DNA from 3 places in the Gordonia sp. 852002-50395_SCH5434458 genome. Region 1 is predicted to be linked to each of the others. Evidence: predicted binding sites of a transcription regulator. Region 1 holds the regulator's gene; each other region holds the start of a gene.
The links. Region 1 encodes LexA, which represses DNA repair genes until DNA is damaged. Its sites were predicted from a motif close to CGAACANNTGTTCG; they were not measured.
Positions count from the first base shown of each region.

Region 2: A5785_RS09575 (DUF222 domain-containing protein) is a predicted target of LexA. The motif match lies at 2,901-2,914, and genes of this name have one in related genera.
Region 3: A5785_RS13545 (HNH endonuclease signature motif containing protein) is a predicted target of LexA. The motif match lies at 2,586-2,599, and genes of this name have one in related genera.

Region 1 is NZ_LZTC01000053.1:5,321-11,910, forward strand. It holds gene hrpA (ATP-dependent RNA helicase HrpA) at 1-135, shown strand, start outside; gene nrdR (transcriptional regulator NrdR) at 109-657, opposite strand; gene A5785_RS23720 (LysM peptidoglycan-binding domain-containing protein) at 802-1,428, opposite strand; gene lexA (transcriptional repressor LexA) at 1,653-2,393, shown strand; gene ptsP (phosphoenolpyruvate--protein phosphotransferase) at 2,439-4,154, opposite strand; gene A5785_RS12680 (DeoR/GlpR family DNA-binding transcription regulator) at 4,443-5,213, shown strand; gene A5785_RS12685 (1-phosphofructokinase family hexose kinase) at 5,210-6,175, shown strand; gene A5785_RS12690 (PTS fructose transporter subunit IIABC) at 6,277-6,590, shown strand, end outside.
Region 2 is NZ_LZTC01000040.1:265,107-271,696, reverse strand. It holds gene A5785_RS09585 (MFS transporter) at 1-462, opposite strand, end outside; gene A5785_RS09580 (TetR/AcrR family transcriptional regulator) at 459-1,118, opposite strand; gene A5785_RS09575 (DUF222 domain-containing protein) at 1,254-2,879, opposite strand; gene A5785_RS09570 (SCO6745 family protein) at 3,041-3,922, shown strand; gene A5785_RS09565 (acyl-CoA-like ligand-binding transcription factor) at 3,959-4,579, opposite strand; gene A5785_RS09560 (NDMA-dependent alcohol dehydrogenase) at 4,735-5,856, shown strand; gene A5785_RS09555 (ABC transporter substrate-binding protein) at 5,901-6,590, opposite strand, start outside.
Region 3 is NZ_LZTC01000055.1:86,284-92,873, reverse strand. It holds gene A5785_RS13565 (sucrase ferredoxin) at 1-406, opposite strand, end outside; gene A5785_RS13560 (cupin domain-containing protein) at 403-1,629, opposite strand; gene A5785_RS13555 (hypothetical protein) at 1,639-1,893, opposite strand; gene A5785_RS13550 (mycothiol transferase) at 2,064-2,525, shown strand; gene A5785_RS13545 (HNH endonuclease signature motif containing protein) at 2,628-4,517, shown strand; gene A5785_RS13540 (amidase) at 4,644-6,590, opposite strand, start outside.

The sequences.
Region 1 (6,590 bases):
CGCCGAGACGCCGTCAGCGAGGAAGCGCAGTGGATTGTCGAGGAACTTCGGGTCAGCCTCTTCGCCCAGAAGCTCGGGACCGCCTATCCCATTTCGGAGAAGCGGGCGCTACGAGCTCTTGACCGACTCGGTTGAGACCGGACGCGCTGGACTGGTCGCTGAGTCGGCTGTGGGCGGGGTGTCGAGGTCGTCTGCGCCTTCGTGGGAACCGGTGAGGTTGCCCTGGAGGTCGTCGATCTCACGCTGGAAGTCTTCGAGCGAATCGAATGAGCGATAGACCGAGGCGAAACGTAGATATGCCACCTCGTCGAGGTCGCGCAGCGGGCCGAGAATGGCCAGACCGACCTCGTTGCTGGGGATCTCAGCGGAACCCGACGATCTCACCGCGTCTTCGACCTGCTGAGCCAACTGTGCGAGATCGTCTTCGTTCACGTGACGTCCCTGGCACGCGCGGCGCACCCCGCGCATCACCTTTTCTCTGCTGAACGGCTCGGTCACTCCGTTGCGCTTCACGACTGCCAGAACAGCACTCTCAACCGTGGAGAAACGTCGCCCACATTCGCTGCACGCGCGACGTCGGCGGATCGCCTGCCCCTCATCGGCGACACGCGAATCGACGACCTTGGTGTCTTCGTTCTTGCAAAACGGGCAGCGCATGTAGTCCTCGTGCGAATCTCGGGACGCAGCGGCTCCGTCGATCTGGCTTGGTCCGATCGTCTGACGACCGGCGGAAGCGAGACCGCAGCGGTGACCGTGTCGGTTTCCGACTGGACCCTGTGACATCGAGAATACCGCCAGCGCTCAGCGGTACGCGGGTGTGACCAGCGGTTGGCCAACGCGCAGCCCGCTCGACGGCAGATCGTTGAGGTCAATGATCTCGTCGATGACGGTCTGACGCGGCATATCGGGCGCGACCCGCGCCGCGATCGAGCTCAGCGATTCACCGGAACGCACGTGGACCACCTGCGTGGAGGTCGACGACGGCATGCTCGCCCGCTGGTAGTCGGCACCGACGGTCCCGACGACCCACACGGTCAGCGCCAACCCGACTCCGGCGAGCACCGCCAAGACCGCTGCGCGCCGGCGACGGGCAGCCACCATCTCGCCGACGCCACCGGCGCATCGCGTGCCTGCCGGACGTGTAGAGGTGCCGTGATCGAACGCAATCCGACGTCGGCGCTGCGGCGAGACGTCCGCGCCGGCCCGTCGGACCTCACTTGTTCGAACATGTCCCGCCACACGCAGCTCTTCGCTACGCACGGCATTCGACGATGCGCGTCCACTGACCACCGTGGCGCGGTGAACTCGAGAACGCGTCGTCGACGCAGGTCGGGGCGTTGCAGATCGGGTGGTCGGCGGTGTTGCCGCGGATGCACTCGACGGGCTGGGAATCGTGCGGGTCACCGGGTTGGTCATCAAGCTGGTCATCGCTACCTCCAATGGTCGATCAAGCGTTCGATGCACTGATGTTCGAGTTCTACCAGAGGGGTCCGACAAAGTCCTGCGACACGTCGAACAAATGTTTGATGTTGTCAGTGGCCTCCGCTACTGTCGGCGCCAGACGATGGATGAAAGACGCACCCCACCACCTGCTCCACAACAGCAGCCGGTTCACAACAGCAGCCGCATCAACATCAGGAAGGACGGAACCGATGACAGAGAAGTCACGACGCAGCCCGACGTCGCCCAAGGGCAACGGTCGCAGCGTCGAAGGCAAGAAGAGCGGAGGCGGCGAGGAGACACCGATCCATCCGGCCGTCGCCGAGGCAACACTCACCGATCGCCAGCGTGGCGTCCTCGATGTGATCCGAAAGTCGGTACGCGAGCGTGGATATCCGCCGAGCATCCGAGAGATCGGCGACGCCGTCGGCCTCACGTCCACCTCATCAGTGGCACACCAGTTGCGCACTCTCGAGCGCAAGGGCCTGCTGAAGCGCGACGCCAACCGTCCGCGAGCGGTCAACGTCTCCGAGGCTCCCGATGCACATCACTCCGATGCCATCAACGGAGATCTCCCGACCCCCACGTTCGTTCCGGTACTCGGCCGTATCGCGGCGGGCGGTCCGATTCTCGCGGAGGAGGCGGTCGAAGACGTCTTCCCGCTCCCGCGTGAGCTCGTCGGTGAGGGCTCGTTGTTCCTGCTGCGCGTCGTCGGCGAATCGATGATCGACGCCGCGATCTGCGACGGCGACTGGGTTGTCGTACGTCAGCAGAATGTCGCCGACAACGGCGACATCGTCGCAGCGATGATCGACGGCGAGGCGACGGTGAAGACCTTCAAACGCAAAGACGGCCACGTCTGGCTGATGCCGCACAACCCGCTCTTCGATCCGATCCCCGGCGACGACGCCGCCATCCTCGGCAAGGTCGTGACGGTCATGCGCCGGGTGTGATGCGCTGAACCGGGCCCCGCAGGTCATTGACCAGCGGGGTCTGTATCAGTGGTCGAGTTTTTCGGCTGCGGCACGTCGGGCGAGTGCCGGACTCGAGGTGGCAAGCGCGGCAGCGGCCGCGGCTCGGCACTGCTCCATGGTCACCGTCGACAGCTTCGCCCCGACTGCTGCTGTCGCCGCCGGAGCCGCCGACAGCGAGGTGACTCCCAGTCCGACGAGCACACACGCGAGCGACGGGTCGGCCGCGGCCTCACCACAGACGCCGACGGGTTTGCCCTGCTGGGCGCCGGCGGTCGCGACCTGCGAGATGAGTGCGAGCACCGCGGGTTGCCACGGGTCGGTCAGTTCGGCAAGTTCTGCCGACATCCGGTCGGCGGCCATCGTGTACTGCGTGAGGTCGTTGGTTCCGATCGACACGAAGTCGACCTCGGCCAGGATCGCCGGCGCCAGAATTGCCGCTGCAGGGATCTCGATCATCACGCCGGCCGTCAGACCACGCTGACGGACGAGATCGGCGAACTGTGCAGCCTCTGCGGCCGTGGCGATCATCGGTGCCATGACCCACGGCGTCGTGCCGGATGCTTCTGCCGCGCGCGCGATCGCGTCGAGTTGAGTTCGCACGATTTCGGGGTGGTCATCGCCGATTCTGTTACCGCGCACGCCGAGTGCGGGGTTCGCCTCGTCCGGGTGCTCGATGAAGGCCAGCGGCTTGTCCGAGCCGGCGTCGAGCGTTCTGATGACGACTTTTTGGCCCGCGAACGCCTCGAACACGTCGCGGTACAGACGTGTCTGCTCGTCGACATCGGGTTCCTCTGCCCGGTCGAGAAATGCCAACTCGGTGCGGAACAGCCCGATCCCCTCGACCGGCGCATCGGCCGCGCGACGCGCCGACACACCATCGGCGACATTCGCCAGGATGGCGACGTCGGTGCCGTCAGCAGTCCGGCCAGGGCCACGCCACGCAGCAACAAGCGCTGCCTCCGCAACACTGCGCTCGACGAGTTCGCGCGCCTCGGACTCCTCCGGTTCGACGGTGATCGACCCCGCACCGCCGTCGAGCAAAACCATTGTGCCGCTGGTGATCTCACTCAATCGAGCCACGGCGACCACGCACGGGATGCCCAATTGACGCGCGATGATGGCGGTATGACTGGTCGGTCCGCCGAGACGCGTGGCCAGCCCGACGATCACAGCGGGATCGAGCCCCGCGGTATCCGCGGGAGCGAGGTCGTCCGCGAAGAGGATCGACGGTTGGCTCGGCGTCGGAATTCCCGGCTCCGGCCGGCCGAGCAACTCGGCGACCACCCGGTCACGCACGTCGTTGAGGTCGGTGATCCGCTCTGCCATCAACCCGCCGAGTTTGGCGAACATCTCGGAGAACTGCGCCGTGGCCGCGACTGCGGCAGCAGGTGCCGACGCCCCCTTCGCGACACGGGACTTTGCCGCACCGATCCATCCCCGATCCTCGGCCAACCCGGCGGTCGCGGCAAGAACCTCGGCCGCAGCTCCCGACGCGTGTGATGCGCGATCACGCAGTCTGCCCGCGACGACTGCCGCGGCGGCGACGAGACGTTCCGACTCCGTGTCCCGCTCGCCCTCGGCGAGGACGCGATCAGTGCCGAGTGACGTCTCGTCGTACTCGACGCGCCCACCCGGCCACAACACCGGCCCGTAGGCAAACCCCGCGACGACGGGTGTTCCCGTCAACTCTCCCTGACCGTTCATGGTGACCCGATTCTCCGTTACCAGGTGATTCTCCATTGCGTCTGCTGCCTTCCGGGTCGATCGGCCGGGTGCGGTGATCTGTGAGGAATACCCGGCGTCGTGAATTTCTGTGATCAAAGTTACTCGAAACGCTTGACTTGTCAACACACACGGGCGTAAACACAGATATATCAACATCGAATCCCACACAGAACCAATCACGCGGTGATCCACAGAACACAGATCCGACAGAACACAGATCCGCAGAAGCCAGATCCACAGAACACAGACCCCACAGATGGTTCGCCGGAAGGTGAGCCACACACCACAGATCGGAGTCGACAGGTGTACGCCGAAGAGCGACAGCGAGCAATAGCCGATCAGGTGCGCGCGCACGGTCGCGCATCCGTGACAGCTCTCGCCGACAGGTTCGACGTGACGAGTGAAACCGTGCGCCGCGACCTCGCAGTGCTCGAGCGCAGCGGTAGCGTGCAGCGCGTCCACGGCGGAGCAGTCAAGGCCGGGACGGTCGAGGTAGTCAACGAGCTGGGACTCGCCCAACGCGAGTCCTCCCACACCGCAGAGAAGGCAGCGATCGCCCGCGCTGCGATTCGGTTTCTGCCCTCGGACGGTGGATCGGTCATCTTCGATGCCGGAACCACTACCTACCAGGCCGCCAAGCTGCTGCCCGCCGATCGCAGGCTCACGGTGATCTCGACGAGCCTCCAGCTCGGGCAGGCCCTCACCGCACACGAACGGGCCACCCTGCTCATGGTCGGCGGTCGGGTCCGTGGGCTCACGCAGGCTGCGGTCGGCGCCGAGACCGTCGCAGCACTCGGAAAGATGCGGGCATCTGTTGCCTTCGTCGGCACGAATGGGATCAGTGAGGGCCACGGCCTGTCCACCCCCGACGCGGAAGAAGCCTCGGTCAAGTCGGCCATCGTGGCTGCCGCGCAGCGCGTCGTGGTGCTGGCCGACTCGTCGAAGATGGGTCGCGAGGACTTCAGCTCGTTCGCTCCGCTCGACGAGGTGGACGTCCTGATCACCGACGACGGCATCGACCCCGAGTTCTCGGCGGCGCTCTCGGCACACGGCATCGAGGTCGTGATCGCATGATCCTCACAGTCACAGCCAACCCGAGTCTCGACCGCACCCTGGAGATCACAGGACCGTTGATGCGGGGCGAGGTGCAACGCAGTACCTCCACCCGGGTCGAGCCCGGCGGCAAGGGCGTCAACGTGTCCCGCGTCGTCGCGGAAGCCGGCATCCCCACCGTCGCGGTACTACCCGCGCACGCCGACGACCCGCTGCTCACGGCCCTCGACGCCGTCGCACTGCCGTACCGCACGGTCGACATCGACGGTCAGATCCGAACCAATATCACGGTGGCCGAGAACGACGGGACGACCACGAAGATCAATGCGCCCGGTCACACCCTCACGCCTGCAGAACTCGACGAACTGACAGCGCTCGTACTCGAGGGCGCCGAGGACGCGTCGTGGGTGGCGCTGTGTGGCTCGATTCCGCCGGGAGTTCCCGACGACTGGTATCGCCGCATCTCCGACCGCCTCGTCGACAGCGGACGCCGCGTGGCGATCGACACGTCGGGCGCACCCCTGGGCGCGGCGATGTCGGGTCCCGTCGACCTGATCAAACCCAACGACGAAGAACTCGCCGAGGTCAGTGGTATCGACCCTGCCGAACTGGCCGCTGCCGTCGCCTCGGGCGACTACCTGCCGGTCGTGACGGCATCGCGAACGCTGATCGCCACCACGCAGGGAGCGGTACTCGCGACCCTCGGTGCGGCGGGTGCGGTACTCACGACCGCTGAGGGTAGCTGGCTGGCCACTCCCCCGCCGATCGTGCCGCGCAGCACCGTCGGAGCAGGCGACGCATCGCTGGCCGGGTACCTCATCGCGTACACGGCGGGCGCCTCCGAACCCGATCGTCTCCGCACGGCAGTCGCCTACGGCTCGGCGGCCGCCGGGCTGGCAGGGACGCAGCCGCCACTTCCGGCACAGGTCGACGTCGACTCGGTCGATGTCGTCGAACTCTCAGGAGCCGCCCCGATCACGTGACCCCCACAGCCTCCAGTTCCTGTACACGAATCGCCACGACGCTCACCGACCAGAACCGGAACACTCGCTCTCCGGACCACACAGAAATCGAAGGAAAACCCATGTCCGACAACATCATCACCGCAGCGACGGTGCATCTCGATGTCGACGCAGGCAGTGATCCCGCCGCCGTCATCACCTATCTCGCCGAGAATCTCGGCGAGGCCGGGCGCACGACCGATCCGTCCGAACTGAGCCGCGCCGCACTGGCCCGCGAGGCGAAGTCGGCAACCGGGCTACCCGGTGGGATCGCGATTCCTCACGCACGCGCCGCATCGGTCACCACCGCCAGCCTTGCCTTCGCGCGGCTGTCGAACAAGGTCGACTTCGGCGCACCCGACGGCCCGGCCGACCTGGTGTTCCTCATCGCGGCACC
Region 2 (6,590 bases), on a different contig from region 1:
ATCGCTGATCAAAGCGGTCAGCGCCGCCGACACGGCACTGAAGCCTGTCAGCGTGGCACACCACCCGATGGTGATCGCAATGATGTTGTCGGAGAAACCAAGTGCGATGAGTCCCGCCGCGAACAACGCCGTACCGCCGACGATCCATGGTCGACGCCGTCCGTATCGGCTCGTCGTGCGATCCGACAGCGAACCGGTGAGGGGAAATGCCACGAGCGCGAACACCGCAGAGATTCCCGATACCACGCCGAACGTGAGAACGCTTTGCTTCCAATTGCTTTCGTCGACATTGGTGCCGATATCCAGCCAGTCGTTGATCTGGTTGGGAAGGGTGAGCTGGAACGGTGCGAGTTGCGCGAGCCAGATGCCGAGCCACGAGAGTCCGAAGAGGCCGATCCACTTCGACGAAACGCGTTGCCACGGCGTCGTCGAACTGTGGTGGGCGTCGTGGTCGAGGGTCACCGTGCGTCGGTTTCCGGCGACGTCGGTGTTGTTGCCGGTGCCGGGGTCGGTGATGATGTCGGGTCCGCCGTCGGAGCGGCGAGTGTGACGATTGCGGTCGCGAGTACGTCGATGTTTCGACGCGCAGCCTCGGTGTCCCGGTCGGTCAACCACGACAGCGTGAGACCGTCTATCGCAGAGGTCACCAGGTGTGCGACCTGCGTCAGCGGTAGCTCCCACGTGATCGACATGCGTTCGGCCAGATAACTCAGCGCGTCGGCGACAGCGCTGCGGTAGGTCTGCCACTGCTTGTTCACGGCCGCGCGGTCGTGGCGGATCGCGTGTGTTGCCACCTCAAGGAGTGCGAGCTCACGCGCTGGGTCTTCCTCGAGCATGCGCAGGTAGCCGAGCATGGCCTCGCTGAGCACCTCGTGGAGGCTCGCGTCGTCGGCGACCATGTCGGCAGACAACACCGCGGTGAGGCGTTCCTGCTCGGTGATGTGTGTGATGACCTCGGTGATCAGCGCATCGCGGGACGAGAAGATGTAGAAGAGCGCGCCCTGAGGCATCCCTGCCTCGCCGACGATCGCCCTGGTCGTCGCAGCGGCCAGCCCATCTCGTGCGATGACGCGGACTGCGGCATCGACCAGCGCTTGCCGCCGGTCCTCGAAAGTCATTCGACGCAACGAATCCCCCTGGTCATCTGTCGTGGCGAGTTGACCATACGATCAACTGTCGACAAATGTGCGGGATTCGCTCGAAATCCGCAACAGGAGCGCGGCGATTTAACCGCGCCGCAATCGGCGCCGCCGTCAGGCGGGTTCGAGTTCGCCGATGGCGATCAGGGTGCCGTCGTGCAGCATGCGCACGATCTCGTCGGCGACGTCCTCGGGGTAGGTGTAGCCGTCGATGGGTTGCGGATTTGCAGGCGGTGGAGTTGGGGATTCATCTACCGCGGCTGCTGGCGTCAGCTCGGCTCGCCACCGCTCGAGCTTGTCGTCGATGATCGCGTCGAGATCGTGAATGTTGTTGGTGCGCAGCGCAGTAGGCTTCCCGGGGAATGCCGGGTCCGGGTTGGAGCGCCAACCGTATCTCCCGCGGTCGGTGCCGTCGGGGATCTTCTCTGTGGTGAACTGCCCGGGACCGTCGCCGACCGCGCGGTTGTGGGGTCCGCAGGCCGGTGCGAGCTCGTCGATGTCGGTGCGTCCGCCCTTCGCCCAATCCTGTTCGGCGTGGTGGATTTCGCAGTGGCTGAAGGGGCGGGGGCAGTCGGGCATTGAGCATCCACCGTAGTTCGCGAACAGCATGAACCGCTGAGACTCGTTCGCGAGGCGGTTGGCCGTGCCGAAGTAGAGGGGCGCACCGGTGTGCTCGGAGAACACCGCCAGGTGCATGACCGATTGTGCGGCCAAACGGATCAGGTCGGGCATCGGGATGTCGGCGCCGGTGGTGGTCTGTCCGAATCCCGCGTACTCGCGGAGCTGAGTGTCGGAGATGCGTACGACGAGGTGTGGCGGAAGTCCGCGATGGCTGGCGCCGAGCAGCCCGCCGTCGAGGACCGCCCTGAGAATCGCGGAGAGCGCGTCGTGGTTGCGTTGCGACTGGGTGCGAGTGTCGCGGGCCGCTGCCTCCTTGAGCGCGTCCACATCGGCGAACTCGTTGCTGCCGGTGGGCGAGGCCTCGTCGTCGGGATTGTTCATTCCGGGTGCTGCCCACGCTGCGAGTGCTGTATCGAGCATCGCGCGGGTCGTGGGATCGAGGGTGCCGAGGATTCGTGACATCGACTGTGTGTCTTGATTGTCGACGGTGAGTCGGCGCTGACGCTTGCGGTCGTTGTCGTCGGTGATCGTGCCGTCCGGGTCGAGGTAGGCGAGCAGACGATTACCGGCGGCGAGAATCTGGCGTGGCGCTAGCTTCTGTGCGAACTCGGCGACTTCGGCTTCGGCGCGGGTCAGTTGCTCCGCATCGATGCCCTCCGGAATCTTGTTCAGCACGGTGAGTGCTGCGGTGAGGTGATCGGCACCGAGCGTGCCGCTGCGCAGTGCGTCGGCGAGCAGCGGGTAGAGCGGGGGCATCGTGTCGCCGGTGATCGTGAAGGTCTCGTTGAGTGCCAGGATCTGCCGCCTGCGCTTGGTTGCGTCGTGCAGGCGCAACGCGCCCATCATGAAGTCCGACAACGAGTGTGTGCCGACAGCGCGATACGCCGCACGATTGGACACATCCATGATTCGACTGTTGCCGATCGAGATCATCCTGCGCGCCGCACGCTCGTGTTCGATCGCCATGGCCGCCACCTCGGCTTCCGTTGCACCGCTGGTGTCGACGTCGTCGATCTGATCGAGCAATGCGTGCAATTGCTCATACAGCGCAACGGGATTCGGCGCAGCAGCCTCGCCGGCCAGGTGTCCCTCGTGGATGTCTGAACTCTCGGTCCCCATGCCCGCCCCCGCCTCCGGTGTCGAACTGACGTTCTATTTCCAACGTACCCGTCAAATCGGACATGTCAAGGAGAATCTTTCCGCCTGTTGGGTACTGCCCGGGCCGGCCCCGTAGACTTCATTCTTGACTCGACGCCTTCCCGACCGCGAGGGTGGAGCACATGGTCACAGTCGACGACACCGCAGCTGCCCGCGCCAGGCTGGCGTACGAAACACTCGAACCGTTCCACGTCCTCGCCTACTTCAACCCGAGACTCGCTGAGGCACAGAGTGATCTGAGCCTCGACCCGCACGCCTTCTACGTAGGAGCGCGAGGGGCTCCACTCGGCGATTGCGCCGCCCCGGTCGTCGTCTCGTCGTTCTACAACTTCGCGCCCGAACTCATCACCAACGCGTGGGAGTCCGCGCGCAAGGTCGGTCTCGACAAGGTTGCCGCGCGTCGAGAGCAGATGCTCGACGCCCAGTTCCGCGAAATACTGGGCGAGCGGGTCGTCGAACCTGAACTGGCTTCTCTCGCAGAGCGTTACCAAGAGATCGCATCGAGTCTCCCGATGGGAGGTAGGCCATTGGCCTCGGCGTGGGCGGCGCTGACACCGCCGGATTCTCCGCACCTCGCGCTCTGGCACGCGCTGTCCGTACTGCGAGAGTGGCGGGGAGACAACCACATTGCGGTCCTCGTCCAGAACGGTCTCGACGGAATCGACGCGGCAACCTTCCACGAAGCAACGCTGCCGGACCCGACAATTCGACGTCGAGCATTGGGTCGACGACTCGCTCAGTTGACCCGCGGATGGTCGGACGAGGCGTGGGAGGCTTCGGTTGCCAGGCTCGTCGAGCGCGGGCTTGCCACCAGAATCGACGACGATGAGCACGAGTTGACTGCTGCCGGTCTCGATCTCTACCGCGCGATCGAAGCCGAGACGGATGCCATCACCGGATCGGCATGGGCGAGTGAGGATGTCGACGAGCTACTCGAGCGTTCCCGGCCGTTCGTGAAGGCCGTGATCGACGCGGGCGTGCTTCCCGGAACAAAGAAGAAGTAGCACCCCGCAGGCGCTCGAACCTGTCTCGTGAGCGTCCTATCGGTCGTGGGGTTCGAGGGCGTCGAACAGTATTCGCATGCACTCGCTGATCGACAGCTCGGTGTGGGTGAGCCAATGCTCATGTGCCGCAATCGAAGCGGCAACCGCCGCATGGCCGGCAGCACGCGCGTAGGCGCTCTCGTCGCTCTTGTCGGTGCGCGTGGCGACGAACCGTGTGACAGTGACGCGCCACCGTCGGAAGACCTGGTTGGCCTGCGCCTGCACCGCGGGCTCGTACAGAATCAACCGGGCGCGGTGTCTGGCCCAGTCGTCTTCTGCGCGTCCGTGGTCGAGTGTGGCGATGTACGCCGCGGTGACGGCGGCCCACGGTGATATGTCGGGCGAAGCGTCGTCGAGTAGTTGCTCGAACAGGGCGTGTTCATTCTCCGACTCCACCCAGATCACGTCGGCTTTGGTGGGGAAGTAGCGAAAGAAGGTTCGACGGCTGACGCCGACGGTCGCGGCGATCTCCTCCACGCTCGTCTGGTCGAAGCCGTTCTCGATGAACAGACGTTGTGCCTGGGCCGCGAGTTCGTGCGGGCTGGTCATGGCGGGGCGACCGCCGCGATCGACGGGTGAATCGACGGGGTCGAGCGCGTGCCGTTCGTCGGAACCCATGACCACCATCATGGCGCATGGGCGTCGTTCGGCCTTGTCGGCGGCGCTCGCTTGCCGATTTCGGCGAAATCGAACCGGTTTTGTCACCCTGTGTCATATCCTCCCCAATGAGAGGCAGATCACATCGTCGAACGGTGTGGATGAAGGAGGAAGAAATGAGAACACGAGCCGCTGTCCTGCGTGAGGCGCCGGGTGAATGGTCGGTCGAGGAGCTCGAACTCGACGAACCGAAAGAAGGCGAACTGCTCGTCGAAATGGTCGCAACGGGCTTGTGCCACAGCGACGATCACATTTCGCACGGCGATATCACCGCTGGGCACCTACCCGTCGTCGGCGGGCACGAGGGTTCGGGAATCGTTCGCAAGGTGGGTCCGAGCGTCACGGGATTCGAGGTGGGGGACCACGTTCTCACGTCGTTCATCCCCTCGTGCGGCCGATGCCGCTGGTGCGCGGCCGGCATGCAGAACCTCTGTGACAACGGTGCGCTGATCATGATCGGGCACCAGATGGACGGCACCTACCGGATGCACTCCGACGACGGCCACGACGTCGCGACGATGGGCCTTCTCGGAACGTTCTCCGAGTGGCAGGTCTACGACCAGATGTCGCTGGTCAAGATCGACAAGGACGTGCCGCTTGAGGTCGCGTGCCTGGTTGCCTGTGGCGTGCAGACCGGATTCGGTTCTGCGGCAACGGCAGGAAACGTGCAGCGCGGCGACACGGTGGTGATCGCTGGTGTAGGCGGCGTCGGGATGAACGCCGTACAGGGTGCGCGCGAGAGCGGTGCGTCGCACATCATCGCGGTCGATCCGGTGGCCGACAAGCAGAAGTGGGCAACGGATTTCGGCGCCACCGACGCCTTCGGCTCGATCGACGAGGCGATGCCGCGTGTGGCCGAGTTGACCAACGGCCAGGGTGCGGATGTGGTCGTCCTGACCGCCAGCATCGTGACCAACGAGTTGATCGGTCAGGGCCTTGCCGCCACACGCAAGGCCGGAACCGTCGTCGTGACCGGCATCAGTTCGGAGAGCGAGGAAGGTTCGGTCCCCGGACTGAACGCGAACAATCTCGCGATGATGCAGAAGCGGATTCAGGGTGCGCTCTACGGCATGAAGTCACCGCGTGAGGCAATGCCCAACCTGCTCAACATGTATCGCGCGGGAAACCTCAAACTCGACGAGTTGATCACGCGCACGTACACGCTCGACCAGATCAACAGCGCATACGACGACATGCGCGAGGGCCGCAACATCCGTGGCGTGATCCGATTCTCCTGACATGATCCCGTCGGCGCCGCATCGGGCGGCGCCGACGGACAGGCTCACGCGAATCGTCTGTGCGGCAGAGTCTCTGGCTTAGATGTCACTGAATCTTGCATGTCACTGAATCTTGGCCAGTGCGGGTCGACCTTCTTGATCGCCCACGGCACGGAGTAGATCGACGGGCTGCTGAAGGCTGCCGCGTTGTTGTTGTCCAGGTACACAGTGCTGCCGCGCTGTACTGCGGGTAGCGACGTGAAGCCCGGAACCTTCTCGAAGACCTCGGGTCCTCCCGTCAGTGGCCAGAGAATCAGCAGGTCCGAGCGGAGCACGTCGATTCGCTCAGGGGAAACGAGAGTGCGATCGCCGTTGGGGGACAACGACTTCACCGCTGGGTCGAGGACCAGACCCATCTGATCCATCAGCTTCGACGCCGCATCACTGTCGGAGGTGGTCACGCCGAGCTGATTCTCCTGAGTGAACTGTGCGAACGAGAATGTCTTGCCCTGGGCCTTCGGATACGTCGACTTGACTTGCGCCAGTTGATCATTGACCTCTGCGACAGCATCGGCGGCTTGCGTGCGCTTGTCAAAGATCTCGCCTGCCGTGGTGGTCACGTCCTCCCAGCTGTCCACCTGGGTGCCCTGCTCGAGCACGGGGATCGTGGGCGCGATCTGCTGCAGGCGTTCCCACGACGCCTTGTCGGGAAGGAAGCCGGCCAGGATCACGTCCGGCTTGTACTTCGCGAGGGT
Region 3 (6,590 bases), on a different contig from region 1:
GGTCATGCTTACCGTGCGCGCACACTGCGACGAGAGGTTCGGTCGATGGAGCGCCGTCGGACCCGTCGAGCGCGAGGTCGAGATAGCCTGCAGGACCGTCGACTTCGCCAGCGTGCACGCTTTCCGCTCCCGGCGTGGAGTCCACGATGAACCAACGCCACCGTGGTGTTTGCGGTCGGCGTCCCGGTCGTCGAATCGCGACAATCCGCATGCGCTGCTTCTCGACCCGACGCACGATGCTCAGACCGAGGTCGGGGTCGATGATGGACGGCGATTGCAAGAACGCCGAATGTCCCCACGCACCACCGAGTTCGAGCAGGACCCACAATGTTCCCGCCGAGGCTGTGCCGTAGATCGGATCACCGCGCTCCGCGGATTGCACGCTACACGGAGGACGACGGGTCATCCGGTTGGAACCGATCCACTCTCGAGAACGACGACGCCCTCACGAAGCAGTCTGCGAATCAGCACGAGGCTGTCGGCGGCGTCGAGTCCCGGTAGTTCACCCGCGGTGACGGTGGCTCCGGATACTGCGGCCTCGAGTGCCTCTGTGCAGTAGTCGGGGAAGCTGATGGTCCGATCGGGAAGGCGAATCTCGGTACGTTGCAACGCACGACGGACTTCGACGACGAGGCCGTGGCGTCGCCTCACCGTCGTGTGTTCGGTGAGTGAGTTGACTGCGTCGAGTGTGGCGAGCGGTCGAACTGCCACGGGTCGGGTTCGCTCGGCGTGGATCGTCGACAACCGCGCGGCGGTGCTTTCGGCCAGATCTGTTGTGTTGGCCTGCAATACGTCGATGACGGCAGCAATTGTCTTGGCTGCCAGCGCCGCTGACTCGTCGGGGTCGGTGAAGTCGGTACCCATCGGCAGCGCGGCGCGTAGCGATTCGACTGTGCCGAGTTGGTCGACGACCGCCCGGACCAGATCGAAGGCAGTGACAGCCGATACCCCGACCGTGAGATGAATCGACGTGTGGCCGAGAGCTTCTGCCGAGTGGAGCCATCCGCGCGGAAGGTACAGGGCGTCGCCGGGTTCGAGGACGGTGTCGATCACCGGCTCTTCGTGACTGCGCGCCTTGATTGCATCACGGTGGTCGGTCCAGGGTTGGTCGGCGAGGGGATCGGTGTGTACCGGGGCGTGAACCCGCCAGTGCTTGCGGCCGGAGATCTGGAGTACGAAGACGTCGTGTACGTCGTAGTGGGGATCGAAACCGCGATTTGCGGGTGGGGTGATGTAGGCGTTGGCCTGTACCGGGTGTCCGAGGTCGTCGACCATCCCACGCACAAAGTCGATGATGGGCGGCCACAGTCGGTGCAACCCCTGCAGAACGATCGTGGCACCAGAGGCGAACTGCGCCAGCACTTTTGCCGAATCGACCTGATCGGGCATCTCCGCACCGAAACCGGCCGGCCCGAGGTAGTTCTCTTTGCCTACCAGACCGCCTTCCTTGGCCATCCGGATGAACGGTGCACGCACCCCGCGCTCGGCGATCAACTCGTCGACGCGGCGCGGCGAGAGAAGATCGTCGAAGTCGCGGGGGAGCGCGTCCGATCTGCTGAGCAGAGGACGCCGACCCCAGTGATCACGCGCGAACGCGTCGGGGTCGATGGCGATGCAGCGGCTCAGCATTGTCGTCACTCAGGCGGTGCCGTCTGCGCCGCCGTCGTGTCCATCGGGGTTGGAGCCGCCGTCGGCTGGTCCTTCGCCGGGTGAGGCGGTGCCGTCTGCGCCGCCGTCGTGTCCGCCGGGGTTGGAGCCGCCGTCGGCTGGTCCTTCGCCGGGTGAGGCGGTGCCGTCTGCGCCGCCGTCGTGTCCGCCGGGATTTGAGCCGCCATCGGCAGGACCTTCACCCCCTGGGCTGGAGGTGGTGATGTCGTCGTCGTCGAGTGCCATGGGTAAACCCTTTCCTCGTTGGGAGTCGCTCGGTTGGCGACTCCACACTCCACTATGTCGATATGTGACGCTCTTGACGAGGATTCGTCGACGAGGCCCGAACTTCGTTACTGCGCCGAGATGGCGGTTCCTGCAAGATCACGACGATCCGAACGTGACACGCTATAGCGATGGATCTCTGGTTTGAGGCCGCTCGTGACACCGCTGATCGATGCTGGGACGGCGTTCTGACTGCGCTCGACGGCGTGGCCGATGCAGACCTCAACAGAAGCTTGCCGGTCGCAGGTTCCAACGCGCCATATGCGATCGTCCACCACTGCATCGAGATGGCCCGCTGGTGGCTGGGAACATTCGGGTGCGGAATGGATCTGCCCCGTGATCGGTCGCGGGAGTTCGACGCGACGGGAACGCGCGACGATCTCGTCATACGCATCGCGCAGGTCCGCGCCGATATGGATGTGTGGTCGACGCGCATGGTGCGCGACGGAATTGCGGGCCGCGATGCACGCGGAACACGCGCGAAGGTCGACCTCAACACCGTCACGCCTCAGTGGGTGGTGCTGCATGTCGTACACGACTTGGCCCAGCACCTGGGCCAGCTTCAGATCACCCGCGATCTGTTGAGCGCCTGAATCTGCGATCGAAAGCTCTTTCGAGTTTTCCTCGACGCTGTCGGTATTGTCGGGTAATGTAGAACACATATTCGACATGACGTGGGGCGGGGGTGGCGGCACGTGAACAGCAACAGCAATGACGTTGGGGCCGGTGGTGCGCCTTCGGCTTTGGCTACTGCTGCGGTGGGTTCGGCGGATGCTGTCGTGGCGGAGAAGCTGTCACGCCTTGCCGCGGTGCTGGACGAGTTGGCTGCCGTCGATGTGTCGTTGGTGTCGGATGCGGCGCTGGTCGAAGCCACCGTCGAAGCGGAACGCCTAGCACTGCGCACTGCGGGTGCGGTGACGGATCGTTTGATTGTGGAAGCCTCCGACCGCGACCTACCCCGCGCCCTGGGTTTCCGCGACATCCGGAACTTCATGGGCCACGGCCTGCACATCGGTGACCCCGCGGCCCGGCATCGGGTGATCGCGGCGACCGGCTCGTTCACCACGATCTGCGGTAACCGACTACCGCCGTCGTGTCCCACCCTGGCCGGCTATGTCGTCGAGGGTCGTGTCGCGGGCGCACATGTCCGTGCGGTGTTGGAGGTGCTGGAGGAGATCCCCGGTGAAGTGTCGGCCGAGACCAAAGCTGCCGCCGAAGCACAGATGGCCGGGTATGCGGTCCAATTCACGCCCGCCGAAATCACCAACCTCGGGTCACGATTGTTGGCGCACCTGGATCCGGATGGCACGCTGACCACCTCGAAAGATCGCAAACGTCGACGTCGCCTGTGGGTGAACCGGCAGAACGCGCAGTTGATGTCGCGATTGACCGCCGACCTCGATCCGATCGCCCGCGCACGGCTGGACACGGTGTTGGACGCGTGGGCCAAACCGGGCATGAACAATCCGGACGACCCGGAGTCGCCGGTCGGGCCGATCACGACCGCGAATGCTGAACAGGTCGCGGCGGCCGCGCTGCGTGATGAACGCTCACCAGCGCAACGCAACCACGACGCCTTCTCCGCACTCCTGCAGCAAGTACTTGAATCAGGGATGTTGGGCAACACCCACCGGGGGTTACCGATCCAGGTCATCGTCACCACCAGCCTGCACGAGTTGGAAGCGCAGGCGGGGATCGCGCAAACCACGTCCGGAACACTGCTCCCGATCGGTGATGTGATCGAGATGGCCGCCTCGGCCGGGGCGAGCCAGTATTTGGCGGTGTTCGGTGAGCACACCAGCGTGCCCCTGTATTTCGGTCGGTCGAAGCGGATCGCGTCGCTGGGGCAACGGTTGGCCTCGTTCGCCTCACCCGGCGGGAAGATGTGTTCGGCCCCGGGCTGTAATCAGCCCGCGAGCAGGGTGCAGATGCATCACGCCGCGAAAGACTGGGCCGACGGCGGCTTGACCGATATCGACCAACTCGTCCCGGCATGCGATGTGCACAACCGGAGAGTCGGCCCGAAACCTGGCCAGTTCACCACCCGCATGATCACCGACGGCCCCGACACCGGGCGGGTTGCGTGGCGGCTCAACGCCAAGCCCGGTATGCCGGAGAATCCGGAACGCATCAACCGCATCGCGGACGTTAAAGCTGATTTCCGCGACTACCTTGCCGCCGAACACACCAACAACGAAGCAGCAGCGGCTGCACGCGCGGCCGGTACCGGGACCGGGATCGCCTCGGACACAGCCGATACCGGGATCGTCGCGCGAGCCTCCGGTACAGCGGACGCCGAGATCGTCGCGGACGCAGTCGGCGCCTGGATGGTGTCGCCGACATCGATGCCGGACCCGCCCCGCGGGCGGGTCGAGCTCGCGTTGGTGGGCGCAATGCCCTCCGGCGACACCGTTCGTCTCAGCTCGCGGGTCGACATCCGATGGAACCTCGCTGATCCACCCGACCCCGAGCCACCCACAGACCCGGACGCGCCAACGGGCCCAGCTCCACCAGGCGGCCTCATCGCACCCCACGGCGTCGACCCGCCAGACAGCCTCGGCCCACCGCTGGCCGACGCCGCCTGACCACCGCGCCATCCCGGGCGAACCGTCGAATCTGGTTGTGCCGCAACCCGTCTACACCCCGCCACCACGCATCGGTGGCGGGGCAGACGTGGTCGCTCGGGGCAGGTCCCAGTAGAGGGAGCGTGGTCAGATGCCGTCCACGATCACATATTCGGCGTTGGCTGCGCCGTTCGATGACGTCGCGATTGCTGTCACGAGTGCGCCGTACGGGATGCGCCACGCGGAGTGTTGTCGCTTGAGCTCGGCTGCGGGAATCTCGACCGATGCTGTGAAGCTCGATCCCTCGCGGTCGATCGGAACAGCATCTCCGTCGACGAACACCTGTAGCAGGTCGGCGTCGGATGACCCCGAGATCTCGATGACCGCAAACTGCGCATCGCGTCGAGCGGATGCTGTCAGTTCTAGCGCTGGGACGTCGCCGCCGGCCTCGGCGCCCGGGCGCATCAGGGGGCGCATCAGTGAAGGGAGCTCCGGCGTCGAGGTAGGGGCGGTGCGGCGTCGAGACGCGTGCTCGTAGGCCCAGCCGTAGGCGAGTAGGGCGTTGTCGTCGTAGGCGCGTCCGGCGAATGTCAGGTTCACGGGCATTCCGATGTCACTCATCGTGCCCATCGTGACGTTGACAGTCGGAATGCCGTAGTGACGGATCATGGTGTTGCCGGTCGACACCCACACCCCGTTTGCCATGGCACGTTCGTGTGATTCCGGATTGGTGTCGGCGTCCGCGGGTCCGACGTCGAGCGCAGAGGGAAACACCAGTGCGTCGAGGCCGAGTTCGTCGAGCCACTCCTCGAGGTCGACGCGGCGCATCTCCTCGAGCCCGCGGATGCCCTCGGCCAGATCGGGAATCTCATCGAGCGTTGGGATTCCGCGTGCGGCGCGCTCGGGGTACTCGCTGATGTCCAGGTTGTACCGCGCGTAATACCCGTGCAGTTCATCGGGAATCGCGCCGTCGGGCAGTGGGAAGATCAACGGCCCGTCGACGTCGGCGAGGCGGTTCAGTGCGGGGTCGCCGTTGGCCTCCAAGAAATCGTTCCACGACCAGACGGTGAGGTCCCACATCTCCGCGTCGAAGAATCCTTCCGGGAGGATTCCGCGGGCATAGCCGTCGCGGGCGTCGGGTCGGTCGAGTTCGTAGTTGGTCAGGGCGGGGAAGTCGACGTCGATTATCTCGGCGCCCGCTGCCTCCAGGTCTGCTCGTGCGCGGTTCCACAGCTCGATGACCGAGGGTCGTGGTGTGATCGGCCAGCCCGCGTCGGGGTCGTCGCCCAGGATGATGCGGGGTATGCCGAAACGCTTGCCCCGCAGGGCATTGTCATCGCGGAGGTCCAGGTACGACTCTGGCCGCACCGACGATGCCGCGGGCAATTCCACCCATGGCTGCGTGCGCCAGAAGTCTCCTCGTGTGTCGTTGTCATCCGTGACGAGCACATCGAGCAGGGCGAGCATGTCGTCGACCGTACGAGTTTGTGGCACAACGACATCCATTGTCGGCGTCAACGGCCAGTTGCCACGCACCGAGATCACGCCGCGCGACGGCGTGTACGCGACGAGCGCGTTGTTCGACGCGGGGGAGCGGCCACTCGACCATGTCTCTTCGCCGAGGCCGAACGCCGCAAGGCTCGCAGCTGTCGACACGCCAGAACCGTTCGACGAGCCGGACAGGTACGCGGCCGCGAGATAGTCGCTGTTGTAAGGACTCTCGGCCCGTCCGTACACGCCCCGCTGCATACCGCCATTGGCCATCGGAGGCATGTTGGTGAGGCCGAGGCAGATTGCGCCGGCAGCCCGCAGACGTTCGACGGCGAACGCGTCTGAGCCCGCGACGAGATGCGCGAACGCAGGCGAACCCGACGCCACGGTGAGGCCCTGCACCCGGTAGCTGTCCTTCGCGGTGTACGGGATGCCGTCGAACGGACCGTACGCCTCGCCACGGGCACGACGTTCGTCCGATGCGCGCGCTTCGTCGAACATCGTCGGGTTGAGAACGGGAATCGCGTTGAGCGTCAACCTGTGTCTATCGTATCGGCCAATGCGGTTCAGGTACCCACAGACGAGTTCGACGCTGGTGACCGC